Corallococcus caeni: one gene and its partner. The protein of the gene in region 1 binds, or shares a complex with, the protein of each later gene. Links are inferred from orthologs where the notes say so. Each region holds a gene or a part of one and is shown on either strand. Other genes may lie near its edges. The genes, in order: accD and AABA78_RS15245.

Region 1 (3,082 bases):
AAGCTGGCCGAGCGCCTCTCCGAGGCGGACGCCCAGATTGAGAACCTGCTCCACGGCGACCCCGCCAGCCGCGTCGTGCACCAGATCCTCCAGGCCTGCCAGACGCGCGGCCGGCCGCTGGAGGAGGGCGTGGAGGTGGACTTCGCCGTGCGGGAGATGCCCCGGCAGATCGGCGTGGGCGAGCCCGCCGTGCGCAGCATGCTGGAGCGCCTGGAGCGCGCGGGCCTCATCGAGCGCAGCGGTGACAGGCTCACCGTGTATGACACGGCCCGGCTGCATGACTTCCTCAACTACCTCGAGATGAAGTGGAAGTTCGGAGACCTCTAGCGTGAAGCTGCAAGTCCTCGGGTGCCACGGCGGCGAGCTTCCCACGTGCAGGAGCACCTGCTTCCTCGTGGACGACGTGCTCGCGCTCGACGCGGGCGCACTCACCGGGACGCTCTCGCTGGAGCAGCTGTGCAAGGTGGACGACGTGCTCGTCGGCCACAGCCACTTCGACCACGTGAAGGACCTGCCGCTGCTCGCCGACCTCGTCATCGGCCGGCGCGACAGGCCCGTCACCATCCATGCCTCCCGCGAGTGCGCCAAGGCGCTGCGCGAGAACATGTTCAACAACTCGCTGTGGCCGGACTTCACGCGCATCCCCACGCGCCACAAGCCCGTCCTGGCCATCAAGACCTTCCGCGCCGGCAGCACCTTCCAGGTGGGCCCCTACACCGTGAAGAGCGTGCCGGTGAGCCACCCCGTGGAGTCGTGCGCCTTCATCATCAGCGACGGCAAGTCGTCGCTCGCCATGAGCGGCGACACCGGCCCCACGGACAAGCTGTGGAAGGCGCTCAACGCCACGAAGAACCTGAAGGCGCTGCTGCTGGAGGCCAGCTTCCCCAACAGCCTCCAGGCCCTGGCGGACATCTCCGGCCACCTGACGCCCGCCACCGTGGGCTCGGAGCTGCGCAAGTTCGACCGCAACGGCGCCCAGGTGATGCTCTACCACCTGAAGCCCGCGTTCGTGACCCAGCTCAAGAAGGAGCTGGCCCCGCTGCCCGTGAACGTCCTGGAGCTGGGGGAGACGTTCCAGTTCTAGGGGCGGTCGTGCCGCGGCGCGCCGTACGGGGGTATTGACGGCCCGCGGCCGCCGGATTAACCCCCGGGCCTCATGGCCTGGTTCTCCAAGAAGCCCCGCATCGCCGTCGACTCCGAGCCCGCCGCCGAGCCCCAGCCCTCCCGCATGCAGGGCCTCTGGGCCAAGTGCGAGCAGTGCGACGAAATCATCTACCGCCAGGAGCTCGAGAAGAACTGGATGGTGTGCATGCACTGCGAGCACCATCACGCCTGGACGGCTCGCGCGCGCCTCGCGGCCACGCTGGATCCGGACTCCTTCGAGGAGTTCGACAAGGAGCTGGAGCCCCAGGACCCGCTCGGCTTCACCGACTCCAAGAAGTACAAGGACCGGCTGAAGTCCACGCGCAAGAACCTGGAGGAGAACGACGCGTTCATCTCCGGCGTGGGCCGCATCGAGGGCCACCCCGTCTCCGTGGGCTGCTTCGTCTTCGAGTTCATGGGCGGCTCCATGGGCTCCGTGGTGGGTGAGAAGGTCACGCGCGTGTTCGAGCGCGCCTTCGAGCTCAAGTGCCCCGCGGTGGTGTTCTCCGCCTCCGGCGGCGCGCGCATGCAGGAGGGCATCTTCTCCCTGATGCAGATGGCGAAGACGTCCGCGGCGATTGCCCGCTTCCGCACCAGCGGCAAGCCGTACATCTCCGTGATGCTCAACCCCACGACGGGCGGCGTGGCCGCGTCCTTCTCCTGGCTGGGCGACATCATCCTCGCGGAGCCCAAGGCCCTCATCGGCTTCGCCGGCCCGCGCGTCATCGAGCAGACCATCCGCCAGAAGCTGCCGGAGGGCTTCCAGCGCTCGGAGTTCCTGCTGGACCACGGGATGATCGACGCCATCGTCCACCGCAAGGAGCTGCGCGGGAAGCTGGGCCAGCTGATGGGCATGCTGGGGTAGGGCGGCGGGCCTCCCACCCATGGACGCCCCACGGACTCCGGAAGAAGCCCTGCGCTTCTTCCAGGCGCTCAACCCCTCCGGCATCAAGCTGGGGCTGGAGCGGGTGAGGGACGCGCTCGCCTCGCTGGACCACCCCGAGCGCGACTACCCGGCGCTGCACGTCGCCGGCACCAACGGCAAGGGCAGCACCTGCGCCTTCGTGGCGCGTGCGCTGGAGGCCGCCGGCCACCGCGTGGGGCTCTACACGTCCCCCCACCTGGTGCGCGTCAACGAGCGGATCCGCGTCTGTGGCGAGGACATCCCGGACGACGTCTTCGGGCAGCGCATCCTGGAGGTGCTGGAGCGCTATCCGTCCGCGCTGACGGAGCCGATGACGTACTTCGAGTTCGGCACCGTGGTCGCGCTCTGGCACTTCTCCCGCGAGCGCGTGGACGTGGCCGTGCTGGAGACGGGGCTGGGCGGCCGGCTGGACGCCACCACCGCCGCGAACCCCGTCGTGACGTGCGTCACCCCCGTGTCCTTCGACCACATGGAGTACCTGGGCCACACGCTCCGGGAGATTGCTGGGGAGAAGGCCGGCATCTTCAAGGCGGGCGTGCCGGTGGTGCTCTCGAAGCAGGAGCCGGAGGCCCTGGACTCGCTCGTGCGCCGCGCGGAGCAACTGGGCGTGCCCGTGCGGCTGGAGGGCCGCGACTTCGGCATCGTCCCGGGGTCCAATGACACGCTGTCATATCGGGGCGCTGACTGGTCGCTCGACGGCATCACGCTCGCGCTGCGCGGTCCGTATCAACGGCAGAACGCGGCGGTGGCCCTGGCCTGCCTGGAGGCCCTTCAGGCCCGGGGCGTGGCGGTGACACCGGAGGCCGCGCGCGAGGGCCTGGCCACCGCGCGCTGGCCGGGGCGGCTGGAGGAGCTGGCGCGGGGCCCGACGGTGGTGGTGGATGGCGCACACAACCCGGCGGGCGTGGCGGTGCTGCTGGAGGCCCTGCGCGCCCTCTACGCGGGCAGGCCGCTGCACCTCGTCTTCGGGGTGGTGGCGGACAAGGACCGGGGGCCGATGATGCGGGCCCTGTT
Region 2 (3,124 bases), on another replicon or contig:
AGATGCGCAGGCAGTTCGGGTGGCCGTTGCCCGCCATGGGCCGCACGATGACGCCCCGGCGCAGGAGCTGCTCGTAGACCTCGGCCCCCGGACGGTGGCAGTCCACGAAGACGAAGTTCGCGTGGCTCTCCGTCAGCGTGAGCCCCAGCTTCGGAAGCTCCTCCCCGAAGTAGCGCAGCCCCACGCGGTTGTTCTCACGCGTGCGCTCCACGTGCTCCGTGTCCTCCAGCGCCGCCATGCCCGCCGCCTGCGCCACCGTCGTCAGGTTGAACGGCATGCGCGTGCGGTGCACGTAGCCCGCCAGCTTCGCGTCCATCACCGCCGAGCCCAGCCGGATGCCGGCCAGCCCGTGGATCTTGCTGAACGTGCGCAGCCCCACGAGGTTCGGATACGTGTGGAACAGCTCCACCGCGCTCGCGTAGTCGGGCCAGTCCACGAACTCAGCGTAGGCCTCGTCGTGGACGACGAGCACGTCCTTGGGCACCGCCTGGAGGAACGTCTCCAGGTCCTTGCGCCCGAAGGTGGTGCCCGTGGGGTTGTCCGGGTTGGCCAGGAACACCATGCGCGTGCGCGGCGTGACGGCGCGGGCCATGGCCTCCAGGTCGTAACGGAAGCCCTCGCGCATGGGCACCTCCACGAACGCACGGCCGTGCGCCTGCGCGGAGATGCGGTACGCGGGGAACGAGCCCTTGCAGAGGAGGATCTCCTCCTCCGGCGTGGTGAACGTGCGGATGAGCAGTTCAATCAGCTCGTTGGAGCCGCTGCCCAGCACCACTTCCTCGGGCTTCACGCCCAGGTGCGCGGCCAGCCTGCGCACCAGGTGGAAGCTGGTGGCGTCCGGGTACAGGTTCACCTGGCCCGCGGCGTTGCGCATGGCCTCCACCGCGCGGGGCGACGGGCCCAGCGGGTTCTCGTTGGAGGCCAGCTTGATGACGCCGGTGAGGCCGTACTCCCGCTCGGTCTCCTCGATGGGCTTGCCGGGGACGTAGGCCTTGAGCGTCTCGACGTAGGGAGGAACGAGCGGTCGCATGAGATGGGAACCCTTACTTGCCGGAGAACATGCCGAGCGCGCGGAACTTGTCGTAGCGGTCGCGCACCAGCGCGTCCGGCGACAGCTCCGCCAGCTGGCCCAGGTGCTTGCGCAGCGTCTTGCCCAGCGCGTCGGCCGCCTTGGCCGCGTCGCGGTGCGCGCCGCCGGGAGGCTCCGGAATCACCTCGTCGATGATCTTCATCTCCAGCAGGTCCTGCGCCGTGGGGCGCATCGCGTCCGCGGCCTTGTCCGCCTTCGTCGCGTCGCGGAAGAGGATGGAGGCGCAGCCCTCCGGAGAGATGACGGAGTAGACGCTGTTCTGGAACATGAGCACGCGGTTGCCCACGCCAATGGCCAGCGCGCCGCCGGAGCCGCCCTCGCCCACCACGGTGGAGATGATGGGCACGCGCAGCCGGCTCATGACCTCCAGGTTCACGGCGATGGCCTCCGCCTGGCCGCGCTCCTCCGCGCCGATGCCCGGGTACGCGCCCGGCGTGTCCACGAAGGTGAGGATGGGCTTCTCCATCCGCTCGGCCAGCTCCATCAGCCGGCGCGCCTTGCGGTAGCCCTCCGGGCGCGGCATGCCGAAGTTGCGCGCCATGTTCTCCTTGGTGTTGCGCCCCTTCTGGTGGCCGATGAGCATCACCGTCTTGCCATCGAAGCGCGCGAAGCCGCCGACGATGGACGGGTCCTCGCCGAAGTGCCGGTCGCCGCACATCTCGAAGAAGTCCGTGAACAGGTACTGGACGTAGTCCAGGAAGTACGGCCGCGAGCTGTGACGCGAAAGCTGCACCACCTGCCAGCGGGTCAGGTCGCTGAAGATCTCCGTCTGGAGCTTCTTCGCCTTCTTCTCCAGCTTGGAGATCTCCGAGGAGAAATCCACGGTGCCGCTGGTGGAGAGGACCTTCAGCTCCTCGATCTTCTTTTCCAGCTCGATGAGCGGGCGCTCGAAGTCGAGCGCGTAGCCAATGCCGGTTGCCATGGCGCCGAACTAGCACCAGGGTTCAGGCCTTTCAACGCGCAAGCGGTTACGCACCCCTGGAATGTCCCGGGGGGCCGCCCGTCTGGAGCCACATGGTCCTCGCCCTCTCCCTGGCCCTGGCGCTGTCCGCCGCCCCGTCCACGCCCCCGTCGGGCAAGGCCCTCAACACCCAGGGCTTCCGCCTCTACCAGTCCGGCCGTTATCCAGAGGCGCTGGAGAAGTTCCAGGCGGCCGCCCAGGCCACCCCGGACTATGCCCTGGCGCACTACAACGCCGCCGCCACCCTGGGCCTGCTGCGCAAGCAGGGCAAGGTGTGCGAGTACAGCGCCCACCGCGACGTCATCGTGGAGAAGCTGGCCACCGCCGTGCGCCTGGACCCGCGCCGCCTCCAGCGGGCGAAGGAGGACAAGGACCTGGACGTCATCCGGGACACACTGGGCTGGCAGAAGCTGCTGGGCCTCACCCCGGAGCAGGAGGCCAGCGTCCCCACCCTCCTCCGGAACGTGTCCTGGTACGGCCCCGGCGTGGGCGTCTACGGCACCACGCGCGCCCTCAAGTTCAAGGACGGCGGGCGCGTGGAGCTGTGGAAGAAGGACATCGACGACTCCGGCACACCGAAGGAGTCGCGCATCCAGGGCACGTACACGGTGAAGGGCCGCGCCGTGACGGTGACGCTGCCGAAGGCCGCGCCCGTCACCGGGAGCCTCGACGCGGCGGGCGCCCTCACCTTCCCGGAGCCCCTGGGTGGCTTCACCGACAGTCCGTCCGAATGCGAGGCCTGACCGGGAAGTGACGACCCGTTCACGCCTACACGCCTCCGGGGACCGCCACCCTGGCGCGCCTGCCTGCCGGTGCCCACCTTCGCCCTGTAGCCGAGGGGGAAGCCGTGCACCGACTCAACGCAAGACACTGGGGCCTGGTCGCCATCGTCGCGGCGGCGCCCTTCGTCCTCGCCTTCGTGCTGGGCGCCGCGGCCCCCCAGCTCCTGGAGCCGGTGCTCGGCACCCCGGTGGGCGGGCTGAGCTGGGGGCTGGCCACGGTGCTGGGGCTGGTGGGCGGCGCCCTCTTCGCGCGCATCCTCGCGGCCCTGCAGCGCCCGCGCATCCAGGCGT

What was found.
Region 2: the proteins of accD (region 1) and AABA78_RS15245 are in contact, whole or in part, in a solved structure (PDB 8UXZ), measured with the Escherichia coli proteins. The link is inferred for Corallococcus caeni from one-to-one orthologs.

Annotation. Positions count from the first base shown.
Region 1 is NZ_BTTW01000001.1:388,269-391,350, reverse strand. The notes cover bases 313-3,082. They hold accD (acetyl-CoA carboxylase, carboxyltransferase subunit beta), read left to right. Parts: upstream 313-1,156; coding sequence 1,157-2,008; downstream 2,009-3,082. Other genes in these bases: AABA78_RS01615 (bifunctional folylpolyglutamate synthase/dihydrofolate synthase), read left to right, coding at 2,028-3,082; AABA78_RS01625 (MBL fold metallo-hydrolase), read left to right, coding at 329-1,084; AABA78_RS01630 (Crp/Fnr family transcriptional regulator), read left to right, coding at 313-327. In the rest of the region: more of AABA78_RS01630, read left to right, coding at 1-312.
Region 2 is NZ_BTTW01000003.1:225,584-228,707, reverse strand. What follows is about bases 29-2,840. They hold AABA78_RS15245 (acetyl-CoA carboxylase carboxyltransferase subunit alpha), read right to left. Parts: upstream 2,013-2,840; coding sequence 1,044-2,012; downstream 29-1,043. Other genes in these bases: AABA78_RS15240 (tetratricopeptide repeat protein), read left to right, coding at 2,105-2,794; hisC (histidinol-phosphate transaminase), read right to left, coding at 29-1,030. Also shown: more of hisC, read right to left, coding at 1-28; AABA78_RS15235 (hypothetical protein), read left to right, coding at 2,899-3,124. UniProt on the Escherichia coli protein: Component of the acetyl coenzyme A carboxylase (ACC) complex. First, biotin carboxylase catalyzes the carboxylation of biotin on its carrier protein (BCCP) and then the CO(2) group is transferred by the carboxyltransferase to acetyl-CoA to form malonyl-CoA.